Linked DNA regions of Robertmurraya sp. FSL R5-0851. Each later gene encodes a partner of the first gene's protein in a complex. Links are inferred from orthologs where the notes say so. Each region holds a gene or a part of one and is shown on either strand. Other genes may lie near its edges.

Region 1 (8,888 bases):
CTTAGCTGTTGGAATTGTGGCAATGGTTGCTATTCAAGTAATGATCAATGTGGGTGTGGTTACAGGGCTTATGCCGGTAACTGGAATTACTCTCCCGTTTCTAAGCTATGGAGGTTCTTCCTTAACACTCATGCTTATGGCCATTGGGGTGCTACTGAATATTAGTAAACACTCGAAATTATGAGATAGGTAAGTTTAAGAACCCTGTTATTCATGCAGGGTTCTCTTCTGTTTATTATTACATTTAGATGACAATCGTTCGTTGTTTTTCGATTTGTCGTTTGAAATATAGTAAAATGGGGTAAAACGTGAGGGTGATTTTTTTCAGAAGACATCATGACTATCACCTATGAATAGTTGATTTTTCAACGTTAAGGAGAGTGGAAAGAATTGCGTATAGTTGTAAGTGGTGGTGGAACCGGTGGTCATATTTATCCGGCTCTTGCGCTTATTAGAGAGATACAAAAGGAACATAATAATGCTGAGTTTTTATATATCGGTACTGAAAAAGGATTAGAAAATACCATTGTTAAAAGAGAAAACATTCCTTTTCAATCCATACATATTACTGGGTTTAAACGTAAACTTTCAATAGATAATGTGAAAACGGTGATTAGATTCTTAAAGGGTGTTCAGAAAAGTAAGCAATATTTAAAAGAATTTAAAGCAGATGTAGTCATAGGAACGGGCGGGTACGTATGCGGTCCTGTTGTGTATGCTGCTTCTAAGCTTGGAATTCCAACAATCATACATGAACAAAACAGTGTACCGGGATTAACGAATAAGTTTTTAAGTCGATATGTCGATAAAGTTGCTATTTGTTTTGAAGAAGCGAAAAGCTATTTTCCTCAAGAAAAGGTTGAACTTACAGGAAATCCCAGAGCATCTGAAGTATTAAATAAGGATGGGATTAAGGGGAAACTGTCTGTTGGTTTAAAAACAAATGTTCCATCTGTATTAGTAGTAGGTGGAAGTCGTGGAGCACGGCCTATAAATGAAGCCATTTTAAAATCATTGTCAGTGCTTAGTGAAAAACCTTATCAAGTATTATATGTAACCGGAGAGGTTCACTATGATGAAGTACTCAAAGAAGTGGAATTAGTCGGGAACCCTGATAACGTCATAGTAAAGCCTTTTATTCATAATATGCCAGAAGTGCTTGCAGGAATGGATCTAATTGTTGCTCGAGCAGGTGCAACGACATTAGCTGAATTGACATCTTTAGGCGTACCTAGCATACTTGTTCCTAGCCCATATGTGACAAACAATCATCAGGAAAAAAATGCTCGCGCCTTAAGTGATCATGGTGCTGCCATTTTAATGCTTGAAAAAGACCTAACGGCTACTAAATTAGTAGAGCAAATGGATTCTCTCTTACTTAATAAAGAGAGCTTAAAAGAAATGAAGAAAGCAGCCTATAAATTAGGGATTCGTGATGCGGCCCAGAGACTGTATCGATTAATGGAGACGTTACTAACAAAAAGAAACGGTCGATAATAATGATTCCTAGGTTTGTAGCCTAGGTTTGACACGATGCATAAGATAAAATAACTCCGACTGAAAGGGGAGGTAGGAATGATTGGATTAGCTGAAGAATTAAAGCAGTCTAAGATTGGAACGGTAAAAGAAAATGAGCCAATGGCGAATCATACAACGATTAAGATTGGTGGACCTGCAGAACTTTTTGTAGAGCCCTCATCAGTAGAAAACTTAGAAGCGACCATGAATTTGATCCGCAAGTATAGAGTACAGTGGATTGCTATTGGAAGAGGGTCAAACTTACTCGTGTCTGATCGAGGAATTTCCGGTGTGGTAATTAAGCTTGGTGCAGGGGTAGATAAGGTTGAAATTAATGGAACTACACTTACGGTTGGTGGTGGACATTCACTTGTAAGCTTGGCAACTTCCATCAGTAGAAAAGGGTTATCCGGATTAGAGTTTGCTAGTGGGATTCCTGGGTCTGTCGGTGGTGCAGTGTTTATGAACGCGGGGGCACATGGCTCTGATATATCAAAGATACTCGAAAAAGCTCTTGTGCTTTTTGAAGACGGCACATTAGAATGGGTAGCTAATGAGGAAATGGAGTTTTCTTACCGAACCTCTGTGTTGCAAAAAAAGCGTCCAGGTGTTGTTGTTGAAGCTGTTTTTTCATTGAAAGAAGGAAACAAGGATTCTATTTTTGGTGAAATGCAAAAGAACAAAGACTACCGCAAAGAAACCCAGCCATGGAATTTCCCGTGTGCGGGTAGCATTTTTCGTAATCCACTGCCAAATTATGCAGGTAAGTTAATTGAGGTTGCTGGCTTAAAGGGATACCAAATCGGTGGGGCTAAAATATCAGAAATGCATGGGAATTTCATCGTAAATACAGGAAACGCAAAAGCTGACGATGTTTTACAGTTAATTCAGCATGTTAAGGATACGATATATGATTTGTATGAAGTAAAAATGGAAACAGAAGTTGAAATAATAGGAATAAAATAGGATGATTGTCCCCCTTACAAAGTATCAGTATGTGATATAATAAATACTTGGGAAATTACTTATTACCTAAAAATAACGGCATGATTTCTCGTGCCGTTGTTTTCACTTATAAAAAATTATTGGATTCTCTGTTTTTTACACAAAATATATTAGCGATAGTGAGGTGATTGGATTGGATCAGGGGAAAATAGTCTCGATTGAAGAACGGATTCCCAAATTGAAACAACAAAGACGAAAAAAGGCAAATAGAAGACTTGTAACCTTATTAAGTTTATTCTTCTTGTTAATCGTTTGTGTCGTTTATTTCCAATCACCGCTCAGTCATATTAAAAAAATAAGTGTTAGTGGTAATGACTTATATAAGGCTGAACTTCTTGTGAAAAACAGTGGCTTGTCCACTGGAATGAATATTTGGAAGCTTGATAAGAAAGAAGTGGAAACGAAAATAGAGAAGCTTCCGGAAATAAAATCAGCAACTGTAAAATGGTCATTTCCTAATAGTGTATTAATTACTGTAGAGGAATATGATCGGATTGCCGTTATTGCAAATGAAAATTCGTTTATTCCCGTGTTAGAGAATGGTGAAATACTAGAGGATGAAGGGATTACAAGCTCCCCTTCTAATGCCCCGATATTAATTGGTTTTACAGAAGGTGAGATCCTTGAAGAGATGGTTAATAGCCTGAAAGAGCTCCCGTTTGAAATTCTTTACTCCATTTCAGAAGTGAACTACACACCGAAAGAAACGGATCGTTTCCATATTTCTTTATATATGAATGATGGAAATGAAGTCAGTGCATCTTTAAGGAGTTTCTCAAAAAAAATGATACACTACCCTTCCATCGTTAGTCAGTTAGATCCGTCACAAAAGGGTGTCATTGATTTAGAGGTGGGTTCGTATTTTAAATCATACGACCCAGGAGGAGTTGAAACAAGTGAAGAAGAGGGTGAAGGGTAAACATGTTATCCTCTCGTTAGTTTTCCTTGTATTAGGTTATATGGTGTCTTTTTCTTACCATTTAACTAAGCAGGAAAAAGCACAAAATACGATAACGGACAAGCAGTGGAATCGTGATTTAGAATTGCGAAATCAGTTGATTTCACAGGAAGAAAGAAACCGAGAGCTTCAGAATGAATTAAAGGAAAAACAAGATAAAATTGTAGAGATTGAAGAAGAATTAGCGAAAGAAGAACAAGTTTTCTTCAATCTCGCGGAAGACGCGGAAAAATATCGTATGTTTGTAGGTAAAGTCAAGGTAAAAGGGAAGGGAGTAGAAGTGTCCCTTGCTGATGGTGACTACAATCCTAATGAAGAAAACATAAATAACTATATTGTTCATGAGCACCATGTCTTTAAAGTGATTAATGAGTTATATATTTCGGGTGCTTCGGCAATTGCGATTAATGGGCAAAGGCTCACACATAATTCCTATATTCTTTGTAATGGTCCAGTGATTGAAGTGGATGGATATCAACATCCTGCTCCTTTTGTTATTACGGCTATTGGTGATCCTGATGTGATGACCTCTGCTTTGAATTTAACAGGAGGAATTAAAGATATGCTGGTAAATGACAATATTGAAGTAACGATCCAGAAAAAAGAAGAAGTTATATTAGATCCGTTATTAGGCACTTAACTCTTTTTGAATGTTTTGTCCACAATAATGAAGAAAGCTAGGTGATTTTTACGTGGACAGAAAGAAAATAAACAGCTTGGTAATCATCGGGGTCATTGTTGGATTCATGCTTGCTATCCAATTTCAAACGGTCTCTAAACCAGAGGTACGAGACACAAGGGATACCTGGCAGCTTCGTGAGGATTTACTGAAGGAAAAGGAACTTCAATCCCGACTGATTAAAGAAATTCGTTCCATTGAAGAAAAATTGAACGAATACGAAACGGAAAGAGAACAGGGAAAAGGAAACACGTTAAGGAATACTCTAGAGGAATTAAAGCAAGAAGCAGGACTAACAGAGTTGACTGGCCCAGGTTTGACGATATACATAGAACAACTGAATGAAGAATTGATCTTAGGGACTTCTGGTGCTACACTTTCACCGGACCTATTAGAACGACTGCTAAATGAGATAAATATGTATGGTGCAAAACATGTTTCGGTCGCAGGTCAAAGGGTGATCAATACTACTGTAATCCGTGATATAAATGGCGAAACGAAAATAAACGGACGTTCCTTAACAAAATTTCCAATTGAAATTATCGTTTTGACGGAGGATTTTACCGTTGCGGAAAAGCTGTACAATCAAATGCAGGTTTCTAAATCAGCAGAAGAATTCTTTATTGATAATTTAACCGTCACCATAAAGAAGCCTGAGCTTTCCATTGCTGTCCCAGCCTTTGAAGATTCTATTCGAATTAGAGGTATGGAGCAAGTAAAATCTGACAAAGGAGATAGTTAATCATGTGGCTTCCCCTTTTAGGATTGATCATTGGAGTCGTCCTTGGATTATTAACAGATATATCTGTCCCTGAGGAATATTCCAATTATCTATCCATTGCCGTACTAGCTGCCCTTGATACTTTATTCGGTGGAATCAGGGCACATCTGCAAAATATATATGACGAAAAGGTTTTTGTTTCCGGTTTTTTCTTTAATATTATTCTTGCTGCAAGTTTAGCTTTTCTAGGTGTTCATCTTGGTGTAGACTTGTATTTAGCAGCAGTTTTTGCGTTTGGGGTAAGACTATTTCAAAATATAGCCGTGATTCGAAGAATTCTGCTAACAAAATGGTCTACAAATAAAGAAAAATAGAAAAAATTTGTATATTTTAAAAGGGAATATATTAAATTTGCCGAATAATCTTATAGATACATTATTATACGGTATGAAAAAATAGGAATTGTTGTTCAATTTTTTGAATTGTTAAAGGAGGTGCCAAAGAATGAACAGCAATGAAATATATGTAAGTCTTGACATCGGTACATCCAGCGTAAAAGTGATCATTGGAGAAATGGTCAATGACTCTTTGAATATTATTGGTGTTGGCAATGTTAAATCCGAAGGACTAAGAAAAGGATCCATTGTTGATATAGATGAAACCGTTCATTCTATTAGAAAGGCAATCGAACAAGCTGAGAGAATGATAGGCATGGAAATTAATAAGGTAATTGTTGGTGTAACTGGAAATCATGTGATGTTACAGCCATGTCATGGTGTAGTAGCTGTATCAAGTGAAAATCGTGAAATTACCAATGAGGATGTTGCTAGAGTAATTGATGCAGCACAAGTAATATCCATTCCACCTGAGCGTGAGATTATTGATGTCATTCCGAAGCAATTTATTGTTGATGGATTAGATGAAATTAATGACCCACGGGGAATGATAGGTGTAAGGCTTGAAATGGAAGGAACGATTATTACAGGTTCTAAGACGATTTTACATAATACTCTTCGATGCGTAGAACGTTCTGGATTAGAAATCCTTGATATTACTTTACAACCACTTGCTTCTGGTGCCTTTGCACTCTCAAAGGATGAAAAAAACTTAGGTGTGGCACTCGTTGATATTGGTGGGGGATCAACAACAATTAGTGTTTTTGAACATGGATTCTTACGAGCAGCAAGTGTACTTCCAGTTGGTGGAGACCATATAACAAAAGATATATCGATTGGTCTTCGGACATCTACTGAAGATGCTGAGAAAATAAAAACAAAACATGGACATGCATACTATGACCATGCTTCCGAAGAAGAAGTGTTTAGCGTACCGATTATCGGAAGTGATCAGCATCAACAATTTAACCAGCTTGAAGTTTCTGATATTATTGAAGCAAGAACGGAAGAAATTTTTGACCTTATACAAAATGAAATTAGACGTTTGGGCATTCGTGATTTACCTGGTGGTTATGTTTTATCAGGTGGAGTAGCAAACACTCAAGGAATTCTTGAATTAGCGCAAGTGGTTTTCCAAAACCGAGTTCGCATCGCCATTCCGGATTATATTGGAGTACGTGAACCGCAATACACGACTGCTGTCGGTTTAATAAAATTCGCTTACAAAAATGCTAAAATACAAGGTAGGTCTATTGGTAACAGTACGGCTGCTGGCGAATCAAAGGAAAAGAGAGTTCAAAAGCAGCCTCAACCAAAGGCAAAGCCGGACAAGCAGCCGGAAGAAAAAATGACATCACGAGTGAAAAAATTCCTTGGTTACTTTTTTGAATAGTATTCAATCGATCGCTACCGGGAATATCGACGAATTAGGAGGATTTGTCATGTTGGAATTTGATACAAATTTAGATTCATTGGCAACTATAAAAGTAATCGGCGTAGGTGGAGGCGGAAACAATGCTGTTAATCGGATGATTGAGCATGGCGTCCAAGGTGTCGAATTTATCGCGGTAAATACAGATGCGCAGGCATTAAATTTATCGAAGGCAGAAACAAGAATGCAAATTGGGGGAAAGCTTACTCGTGGACTTGGAGCAGGAGCAAACCCTGAAGTAGGGAAAAAAGCAGCTGAAGAAAGTAGAGAACAAATTGAAGAAGTGTTAGCTGGGGCCGATATGGTTTTCGTTACAGCTGGTATGGGTGGCGGAACTGGAACAGGGGCTGCACCCGTTATTGCTCAAATCGCTCGCGAGTTAGGGGCATTAACAGTCGGAGTTGTAACAAGACCGTTTACGTTTGAAGGTAGAAAGCGTTCGACTCAAGCTCAAGGTGGCATCTCTTCCATGAAGGAAGCGGTTGATACACTAATCGTTATTCCAAATGATCGTCTTCTTGAAATTGTGGATAAGAGTACACCAATGCTTGAAGCATTCCGTGAGGCTGACAATGTTCTACGTCAAGGGGTTCAAGGTATATCGGACCTTATTGCAACACCTGGTCTTATCAACTTAGACTTTGCAGATGTAAAGACAATTATGTCTAACAAAGGCTCTGCTCTTATGGGGATTGGTGTAGCTGCAGGAGAAAACCGTGCAACAGAAGCAGCAAAGAAAGCCATTTCTTCACCGCTTCTAGAAAAGTCCATTGATGGAGCACAAGGAGTCTTGATGAACATTACTGGTGGATCAAACTTAAGCCTATATGAAGTTCAGGAAGCAGCAGATATCGTTGCTTCTGCATCTGACCAAGAAGTGAACATGATTTTTGGATCGGTTATCAATGATAACTTGAAGGATGAGATCCTAGTAACAGTGATTGCGACCGGTTTTAATGAAGATATTTCTCAACCGAAGCCAACAAGTCGTCCAGGTTTTGGGCAACAAAAACAATCTGTTGCACCTACAAAGCCACAAAGAGAAATCATTCGTGAAGAGGAGTACAATGAACCTGTACGTTCAAATACTTCACACAGCAGTGACGATACGTTAGATATACCTACTTTCTTACGTAATCGCAATAGAAGACGATAGGTAAACCCTATCAATACAAAAAGCAGAATTCGACCAGAATTCTGCTTTTTATTTTGTTTTAAGAGGAAAATCAGTTTTCCCAACCTGAGATGAGAAATTTTGACAAAAAACGGAGAGATTTGTGAAAATCTCTTCTTTTTTATGTACATAAAGTGACACACTTCCAACATCTATGTACGTTATACTTTTTCATAACAGAATAATAGATTGAATAAGGAGAAACGAGCAAGGAGGATAATCTTTGACACTTTATTTAGATGTGATTTGGCTGCTAAATCTCCTTTTCGATACGTTACTTCTTTATTTAACTGCCATAATAGTAAAAAGAGAGTATAAGATTTGGAGACTGTTTTGTGGAGGACTTATAGGATCCTTCATTATTATATTGGCTTTTACTCCTTTTCAGAATTATTCTGGTCATCCTGTCGTGAAATTAGCCTTTTCTTTAGTGATGGTTCTAGTTACCTTTGGATACAAAAGATTACGTACCTTTATCCGTACAACGATGACCTTCTATTTCGTTACCTTTTTAGTAGGTGGAGCGCTTATTGGGGTTCATTATTTCATTCAGTTTGATAACCAATTGACCTCCTCTGTTTTAATAGGAAGTGTAAAGGGATTTGGTGATCCGATTAGCTGGTTTTTTGTTCTCATAGGTTTTCCGATTGCATGGCATTTCTCCAGATCAAATATTGAACAATTTGAAATGACGAAAATACAATTTGATCAAATGGTTTCTATTCGCATTCAGATTGGAGAAAGTCAATTCACATGTAAAGGTCTGGTGGATAGTGGGAATCAACTTTATGATCCTCTCACTAAAATGCCTGTCATGTTTGTCTCTGTCTATAACCAATTAGAAACGATCCCTGAATCCATTAGGATACTTTCAAGTGAAAAGGATGAGATCATTTATGGAAAAGCCTCTCTTCCAACTGAATGGGAAAATAAGCTCCGAATTATCCCGTATAAAGTAGTTGGACAAGAGCATCAGCTTATCATTGCTGTTAAGCCTGACCAACTT
Region 2 (8,755 bases), 1.6 Mb from region 1 along the record:
TCTGCAATATGACCTAATGTATTTGAACCTTTATCTCCAAATCTCTCAGCATCTTTTGCTTCTCCGATCCCAACTGAATCCATCACAACTAAAAAAATCCGTTTATATTGATAAGGCATTCAATTTCCTCCTTAAAATTAACCGTTTACAACTCTCTTCAAATAGCTTTCCCCATTATTCATCTAACAGTTCAATATCTTACAACGTCAGAAGTCTGACATCTCCATTGTACAAGAAGTTTTGTATAAAACACAACGAAAAGCTGCTATCTTTCATGGCAGCTTTTTGAACATTCGTACTCTCTCTTAATCTATCAGGCTCTTGGGTGGAATTGACTATACACGTCCTTTAAACGTGTTTTCGTTACATGTGTGTATATTTGCGTAGTCGATATATCCGAATGTCCTAGCATTTCTTGAACGGCTCTTAAATCTGCTCCGTTCTCGAGAAGATGGGTCGCAAAGGAATGTCTAAGTGTATGAGGAGTTAGATCCTTTTCAATGCCTGCTTCCTTCGTTAACCCCTTTAAAATCTTCCAGAATCCCTGTCTGGTTAATCTTCTTCCATGATGGTTGACGAACAACGATTCTTCCCGTTGGTTCTTAATGAATTGCGGGCGCCCCTTGTTTAAATACTCTTGAATCGCTGTTGCGGCTGTTCGGCCTAATGGAATTATTCGTTCTTTATTTCCCTTACCGATACAACGAACAAATCCCATCGTTAAATGGGCATCATCAAGATTCAATCCTATTAGTTCACTCACACGAATTCCTGTTGCATATAAAAGCTCCAGCATTGCTTTATCTCGCAGGCCATAGTGGGTGGTAAGCTTCGGTGCCTCTAACAATCTTTCTACCTCTTGCAGATTCAACACCTTTGGAAGTGTTCGTTCTAGCTGAGGTGTTTCAATATGTACAGAAGGATCCTGCTCAGCTACTTTTTCACGTAATAAGAACTGATGAAAAGCACGTATAGAGGCTATATTTCTGGCGATCGTTCTTGAGGATTTTCCTTGTTCTTTTAAATGACCTAAAAAGTGTACAATCTGAATCCGGCCGATCCCGTCAATGGATTGAACATTTTCTACTGTCTTTATATATTTTACATACGCTTTTAAATCTCGTTCGTACGATACAATCGTATTTTTAGCTAATGCTTTTTCAACTATTAGAAAGTGCATAAAGTCCTTTAACTCATCTTCCATCTAACATTACTCCCCATTTAAGTAAAAAAGAACGATGCGATCAAACCAAGTAGATTTTTCAGTATCTACATTCGCTGACACTTTTACCGCTGTCCCGTTTGGTTCATCGTATCGATGATAATCTTGATACTCTTCATTTACCCACATAATACCATAATAAAAGAGGATTGTGCATCCGGTAAAAAGGATAAATACCTTCAAGGTTTGAAAAACGAGCTGGAACCACGTTTTCATTTCTGGTGTCCCCCAAGTCCAAAATAAAGTATTGGTTCTTTCTCTTAAAGAACCTACTAGTAAAGGGTATGCCAGTTTGGACAAGAATTATACCTAAAGGGCAGTATCTGTTTAAAAAAGAACAAAAATAAAAAACCTTTCCATTTGAAAAGGTTTTGCTGATTTATTCTTCATCCTCTACTTTGTCATGGCAGCGGTGGCAAATACCATGAAAGGTTAAACGGTGGTCCTTAATCTTAAAGTTCCAGCGGCGCTCTACCGTTTCTTCCACATCTTCAAGTAGATCTTCTTGTATTTCGTCAACTGCTCCACATTCAATACATACTAAATGGTGATGGAAGTGTGCTGCACCTTCTTGTCTCAAGTCGTACCTTGAAACTCCATCTCCAAAGTTTATTTTATCAACAATTTTCAATTCAGTAAGTAATTCCAAAGTTCGATAAACAGTTGCCAATCCAATCTCAGGCGATTTTTCTTTTACAAGGAGGTATACATCTTCCGCACTTAAATGATCCTCTTCATGCTCTAATAACACTCGAACGGTTGCTTCGCGCTGAGGTGTTAACTTGTAACTGGACGAATGTAACTGTTTTTTTATTCTATCAATTCGATTTTCCATCACGAAAGTCCTCCCTCGCCACTGTCAATACCCATTATAACAGATGGTAATAGACTTTCAAAATAAAATAATTACAAATAAGCGAAAATAAATATTATCATATAAAAATAATTATTATTAAGAATGTACCGATTCAACAATTGTTTTCATTAATAAAGGAGATATATATGCCTCAATGGCAGCTGCTATCGCAATGAATACAAGAGCGGCTAAAAAGGCTGCAACGTATCCACCTAGCAACGGCATGATTGGCTGGCCCTGTTTTTTCATAAATTGTCTTCGAATCATCTTTAGTGAGAATGCTACTGACAGGGTCGCACCGATAATAAAAACGGGAATAACTAATAGATTTTGCGGAAGTACAGATACAAATGATAAAACAAAACCTTCCCAGCCCATTTGATTCACTAAAAAACCAACCGTAAACCCAACAACCATTCCTTTCATAAACAAAAGTATGAGTGTGATCGGCAAGCCGATAATTGATACACCTAAAACCCACATGAGCCCTACAAACTTACTGTTATGAAAGAAACTTTGATAAAACAAATCTTTTGATGCCGCTACTTTTCCGTCTGATACTTGTCCGAAAAACTGTGACAAATAATAAAACAAGTCTTCCTTCTGGGTAAAGCTTAAACTATTGACGATAATCGCTCCAAAGATGACCCCCATCAGAAATAACACCACGACAAATAAATAAATCGAGGAGTGCTCGCGGAAATGCATGGCTACGACGTTCTGGTATTTTCTTTTCTTCAATTGCTTTTCCTCCCCTTACAACTCAGTTAGTAAAATGTATGCAAACTCTAGTAATGGTATGACTAGATAGATTCTAAAATCTCTTGCCTTAACCATAACTTTCCAGTTATAATACTCGAAATCTCATTTTTTGGAGGGAAAAGATAATGAAACCTATATTAATAGATTTTCCAGAAAAAATAGAATCAGAGCGGCTCTATATTCGTCCTTGTATGCCTGGAGACGGTCATCTTGTATATGAAGCCATTCAAGCCTCCCTTAATGAGTTACAGCAGTGGCTCCCATTCGCTCATCATAGTCAAACGCTTGAAGAGGTAGAAGAAGGGGTTAGAAAATCGTATGCACAATTTATATTAAAAGAGGATATTCGTCTTCATATTTTTAGAAAAGAGGATCACCAATTTATTGGTTCAACTGGGCTGCACCGAATCAATTGGGAGGCAGGTTGCTTTGAGATCGGATATTGGTGTGATAGCCGTTTTACAAAAAAGGGGTATATTACTGAATCAACAACTTCTTTAATAAAAACTGTATTTAAAGATTTGCAAGCGAATCGCGTCGAAATCCGTTGTGATCCGGATAATATCGTCAGTCGCAGCATTCCAGAAAAACTCGGATTTACACTAGAAGCGACCTTAAAAAACAATAGTAAAAGCGCAGATGGAAAAACACTTAGGGATACTTGTGTTTTTTCAAAGCTAAAAAAATAGAAGAGACAGTATCTTTGTCTCTTCTATTCAATGATCTTCCCATATCTTCCTCCACCGCCCGCATGGAAATGAAGGTCTCCGTTTCTAGCTGCAACAATTAATTCTGCCACGCGTTTTGGAACAACCTCATATAAAGCTTCTTCCGGCACGTGATGGAGAATGGCCATTTCCGTTCCAAAATGATCTAGTAATTTTTGAAAAAGCTTTGGTCCGAGCCCTGGAATAAAGTCTAAAGGAACTTGATGAATATATGGAGGACGCCCCTGCCTTCCCTCTTTAGAGGTTTGAAGCTCTCGTATTCTTGTGGCAACTCCTTTGATGAATTTTGAATGGCCACAAGCTGCGCATGATTGATCGGACAACTGAACTTTTTCATTGCAGTGAGCACATACGGTTTCGTGATACTTTCCAAGCAATGGATCAAGACCATAGTTTGCTTCCACATACTGACCATCCTGGTTGTATAAAGCCTCCTGAAAGCTAGTAAAAGACAACTCTTTCATTTTTATCTGTTGATACTCTCTAGCGATTTTTCCTAATGAGTGTGCATCTGAATTCGTCACATACGAATAACGGTGAAGCTCACCTATTTGGTCTGCCATTTGCGTATTAGCACTTAAGCCAAGCTCTATGCCATCTATTAAGTTCGGATCAAATACCTCGGTGAGTGTCTGTTTTACCCCTTTTCCAAACAAGCTTTTAAAAGGAGTAAATACATGGGCTGGAATAAATAATCCTCCTAGCTCCTTCACCTTTTTCTGCAACTCGAGCCCTGTAACATAGATCCGCTGTGAGCTTAGGTTGATATTTTTCAAATGATTCGAAAGCCATTGAGAAAATTCCTTTAATCGAGCCATGTCAGGTAAAAAGGCTAGTATATGAATAGGTCCCATGCAGTTATCGTCATAGATTTCAAGTTCAGAACCCATAAGGATAAGCATGTCTCCATACAATAAACCACCTCTAGGGGCCTCTATTACTTCCCCTCCACTTATCAATGCTTCTATTTCTTGTATGACCTCAGGTGAATGGCAATCGATGATTCCAATGATATCCAATCCTTTGATCGTTCTCGCATGCTGAATAATATTTGTAAACGTTAATGATTTTGACCCCGTAATTTTCACTGCCTTCCCATTCCATGTTCTCCCAATATGGATGTGAAGGTCGGCGAAGTATGAGTTCATTTCTTTAATGCCTCTTGAAGTTGTAAGTATTGAACAGCGTAGGCTGTTTTTGCATCATATATTTTTCTCTCTTCTATGTACTCTAGTGCTTCTTCAAGCGTTAGCTCTACTAATGTTACAAATTCATCCTCATCTGGTGGTGCAGCGTCTTCTTTTTTCTCTAGTCCTCGTGCCACATATAAATGAACAAGTTCATCCGCGAAGCCAGGTGATGTGTAAAAAGATATCAGCCAGTCTAAGCTTTCACATACATAACCTGTCTCTTCTTCTAACTCACGCTTCGCACAAAGAGATGGTTCTTCTCCTTTTTCAAGCTTTCCTGCAGGAATTTCTACTACATCTCTTTCCAAAGCCTTTCTGTATTGCTCAACCATTACGATTTTTCCGTCATTCGTTATCGCAATAACCGCAACTGCACCGGGATGTTTAATCAGCTCGCGTTTTGAATATTTTCCATTCGGAAGCTCCACATCGTCTACCTGTAACGAGATGATTTTCCCAGAGAAGATCTTTTCCGATTTTATTGTTTTTTCTTCAAAGGATGAACTCATTTGTCTCCACTCCTGTTCTATAGTCAGCTAGTTTCCTCATACATTTTATCATACCTTAATTTGGAGGAAAGTGATGAAAATATACTTACATGGAAAAGGAATCGTTCTTGTCGGGAAAGCATGGGAAATTCGACACAAACTTCTCCAATATTCTAAAGACTATACTCTTGTAAAAGACTGGGTCGAGGACGAGAGAAAGAAAAAGTAAGGCTTGTTCTTCGCATCAATGGAAAATTTTCTGTAAAATAATGAGCAGAAGGTAATCTATTTTATAGAAGAAGGTGCTTAATCCCATGGAAAAGAGACGTCTTGGAAAGTCGGATTTGTATGTAACAGAACTAGGACTTGGATGTATGACGCTTGGAACAGATGCACTTGCAGCAGAACGAATCATCAATGCCTCCTTAGAAGAAGGAGTCAATTATTTTGATACGGCAGACTTATACGACTTCGGAGTAAATGAATCCGTTGTCGGACGAGCTTTGAAACCTGTACGAGAGAAGATAATTATTGCAACTAAGGTGGGAAACCGGTGGAACAGCAATAAGGCTGGTTGGAGCTGGGATCCGAGTAAAACGTATATTAAGGAAGCAGTTAAAGACAGTCTCACTAGACTTGGAACGGATTATATTGATTTATATCAGCTTCATGGCGGAACTTTGGATGATCCAATTGATGAAACGATTGAGGCATTTGAAGAACTTGGCAGTGAGGGGATTGTTAGATACTATGGCATATCCTCGATCCGACCAAATGTGATTCGGGAATATGCTAGTAAATCGAATATCTCATCCGTAATGATGCAGTACAGTATCCTTGATCGCCGTCCGGAAGAGGAAGCTCTAAGTGTTCTTCGTGAGAATGGTATATCAGTTGTGGCACGAGGACCTCTTGCAAAGGGTTTATTAAGTGATGTTGGTGTGAATAAAATTATGGAAAAGGGCTTTATGGATTATTCAGAGGAAGAGTTAGGCTCGCTCTTATTAAAATTGAAAAACCATTTTGGAGATCGGTCTTTAACTGAAGTTGCTTTGCGATATGTTCTTCATAACCCTACCACTGCGAGTGTTGTTGCTGGGGCAAGCACGGTGGAACAAGTGAAGAACAATGCAAAGGCTGTACGCTCTCAAGCCTTAACAGAAGAAGAGGTTTCTTTTATTAAGAAAGTTTCAAAAGCGAATATGTATGGTGAGCATCGGTAATACGAAAATGACCGTCTAACAATGGAAGGTCCTTCATCACAAAGATGAAGGACCACACATGCAATCACTTAAATTTCTTCCAATCAAATTCACTTTCATTTAGAAGTTCTTCAAACGTTTTGTTTTTTTCTTTTAGGCGGCGTTCTTCTCTTTTTCTTTCCTCTTCCGCTTCCTTTTTCGCTTGAGCTTGTTCCTCTAATTCATTTTTTGTATTCTTTAATTGTTTGACTAGATCCACATTCAATAGGTCACCGAGTGTGACTGGTTTGTCTTCGACTTTCTTTTGAGCCGGGCGAGTTTGTTTTTTCTTTTTCATTCAAAATCCCTCTCTACATGTTGATGACGAATATTATACCAAATGTTCGGTCATCGTTCTATCCATCACTAAAATGCATTTAATCGAACCTTCTCATCAATTAACAATTCAGGCTCAGTGGATGCAACCACTTCTTTAACCGTGTAGCCCTTTGCGACTTCCACCAACTTTAACCCATTAGAAGTTACATCAATGACAGCTCTGTCAGTAATAATTCTGTCCACTACACCTTGACCCGTTAAAGGCAAACTACAATTTTTAAGGATTTTTGCATCACCACTTTTGTTCGTATGCTCCATAATGACGATGATTTTTCTCGCCCCATGAACCAGGTCCATCGCTCCACCCATGCCTTTAATCATTTTCCCTGGAATCATCCAGTTCGCTAAATCTCCATTTTCGGACACTTCCATCCCTCCTAGGATGGCGATATCCACATGCCCACCTCGAATCATCGCAAATGACTCTGCACTATCAAAATAAGCAGCTCCTGGTATAGCCGTAACGGTCTCTTTCCCCGCATTAATTAAATCTGCGTCCACTTCCTCTTTCTTTGGAAAAGGTCCTATCCCGAGCAGACCATTTTCAGATTGTAAAACAACCTCTTTATCCTTTGATATAAAATTCGCAACAAGAGTTGGCATTCCTATCCCTAAATTAACGTAAAAGCCGCTTTCAATTTCTTTTTCTGCTCTCTTTGCAATTCTTTCACGAATATTTGTCATTTCCCCACTCCCTTTCTAGCCCTGAACGGTTAGTCTTTCAATCCTTTTTTCCTGTTTTCCAACAATGAGTCGCTGAACATAAATGCTCGGTGTATGGATTTCATTCGGGTTAAGTTCTCCTTTTTCATATAAATATTCTACCTCTGCAATGGTTACTTTCCCTGCAGCTGCCATCATGGGGTTAAAGTTTCGAGCCGTCTTATGATAAATGAGATTTCCCATTTGATCTCCCTTCCAAGCTCGAATGAGGCTAAAATCAGCTTGTAGCGCCTCCTCTAGTAAATATTCTTTTCCATTAAACGCTCTTGTCTCTTTTCCATTTGCAATGGGAGTACCTACTCCAGCCGGTGTATAAAAGGCCGGAATACCAGCTCCACCCGCTCGAATCTTCTCAGCGAGAGTTCCTTGTGGGGTCAATTCCACTTCAAGCTCTCCTGACAAAACTTGCCTCTCAAACTCTTTATTTTCACCCACATAGGACCCAATCATTTTTTTAATCTGCTTATTTTTTAGTAATAGCCCTAGACCCCATTCATCCACTCCACAATTATTAGAAATGACCGTCAAGTCAGTTACTTTCTTTTCAACGAGCGCTAAAATTAAATTTTCGGGAATGCCACAAAGCCCAAAGCCACCCACCATAAGAGTTGCACCATCATGAATATCCTTTACCGCCTCCAAATAAGACGTATAAATTGGTTTCACATCATTCACCCCTTCTCTTTATGTAAACGCTACCACTTCTCTGTTTCTAAAAAGAAAAACTCTTTTATTCCAAGAAAATTTCTATTATTCTTGCATATTCAAAATCAATCACTCTACAATTAACGTATGAAGGGGTGAAAAAAACATGACGATTGATTTACCTAACAAAGTGACAATTATTGAAGTCGGACCTCGTGATGGGCTTCAAAATGTAAGCGTTTTTATCTCAACGGAGGCAAAACTTCAATTTATTGACCAATTAAAGAAATCGGGTATTAAAGAAATGGAGATCACCTCCTTTGTCTCACCAAAGTGGGTTCCACAAATGCAAGATGCCGAGGATATTGTCTGGCACTCCCTAGATCTTAACACCCGCACTATTGTCCTAACTCCTAATCGTTCGGGTATTCAGCGAGCTCGCTTGTCCAATTGTCAAGAAATTGCTCTGTTCGTCGGAGTAAGCAACACGTTTAACCAAAAGAATATTAATCGAACAACGGCTCAGGCGACAGAAGAGCTTCTCCCACTTATAAAAGAGCT

What was found.
Region 2: the proteins of ftsZ (region 1) and mciZ are in contact, whole or in part, in a crystal structure (PDB 4U39), measured with the Bacillus subtilis proteins. The link is inferred for Robertmurraya sp. FSL R5-0851 from one-to-one orthologs.

Annotation. Positions count from the first base shown.
Region 1 is NZ_JBBOOE010000001.1:1,490,383-1,499,270, forward strand. The notes cover bases 5,984-8,791. They hold ftsZ (cell division protein FtsZ), read left to right. Parts: upstream 5,984-6,718; coding sequence 6,719-7,864; downstream 7,865-8,791. Other genes in these bases: ftsA (cell division protein FtsA), read left to right, coding at 5,984-6,669; spoIIGA (sigma-E processing peptidase SpoIIGA), read left to right, coding at 8,106-8,791. Also shown: spoVE (stage V sporulation protein E), read left to right, coding at 1-184; murG (undecaprenyldiphospho-muramoylpentapeptide beta-N-acetylglucosaminyltransferase), read left to right, coding at 391-1,497; murB (UDP-N-acetylmuramate dehydrogenase), read left to right, coding at 1,576-2,484; MKX65_RS07780 (cell division protein FtsQ/DivIB), read left to right, coding at 2,648-3,442; MKX65_RS07785 (DUF881 domain-containing protein), read left to right, coding at 3,420-4,121; MKX65_RS07790 (DUF881 domain-containing protein), read left to right, coding at 4,174-4,902; MKX65_RS07795 (small basic family protein), read left to right, coding at 4,905-5,255; more of ftsA, read left to right, coding at 5,386-5,983; more of spoIIGA, read left to right, coding at 8,792-8,888. UniProt on the Bacillus subtilis protein: Essential cell division protein that forms a contractile ring structure (Z ring) at the future cell division site. The regulation of the ring assembly controls the timing and the location of cell division.
Region 2 is NZ_JBBOOE010000001.1:3,097,343-3,106,097, forward strand. The notes cover bases 4,233-6,907. They hold mciZ (Z-ring formation inhibitor MciZ), read left to right. Parts: upstream 4,233-5,340; coding sequence 5,341-5,475; downstream 5,476-6,907. Other genes in these bases: MKX65_RS15995 (endonuclease Q family protein), read right to left, coding at 4,233-4,716; MKX65_RS16000 (NUDIX domain-containing protein), read right to left, coding at 4,713-5,267; MKX65_RS16010 (aldo/keto reductase), read left to right, coding at 5,561-6,469; MKX65_RS16015 (YqkE family protein), read right to left, coding at 6,534-6,785; MKX65_RS16020 (3-oxoacid CoA-transferase subunit B), read right to left, coding at 6,854-6,907. Also shown: deoB (phosphopentomutase), read right to left, coding at 1-119; site-specific tyrosine recombinase XerD, read right to left, coding at 314-1,204; MKX65_RS15975 (YqzK family protein), read right to left, coding at 1,211-1,438; fur (ferric iron uptake transcriptional regulator), read right to left, coding at 1,602-2,057; spoIIM (stage II sporulation protein M), read right to left, coding at 2,175-2,819; MKX65_RS15990 (GNAT family N-acetyltransferase), read left to right, coding at 2,966-3,529; more of MKX65_RS15995, read right to left, coding at 3,553-4,232; more of MKX65_RS16020, read right to left, coding at 6,908-7,510; MKX65_RS16025 (CoA transferase subunit A), read right to left, coding at 7,526-8,215; MKX65_RS16030 (hydroxymethylglutaryl-CoA lyase), read left to right, coding at 8,361-8,755. UniProt on the Bacillus subtilis protein: Blocks Z-ring formation in the mother cell during sporulation by inhibiting the polymerization of FtsZ. Binds to the minus end of FtsZ and functions as a filament-capping protein. At high concentrations, is capable of both capping and sequestration of FtsZ.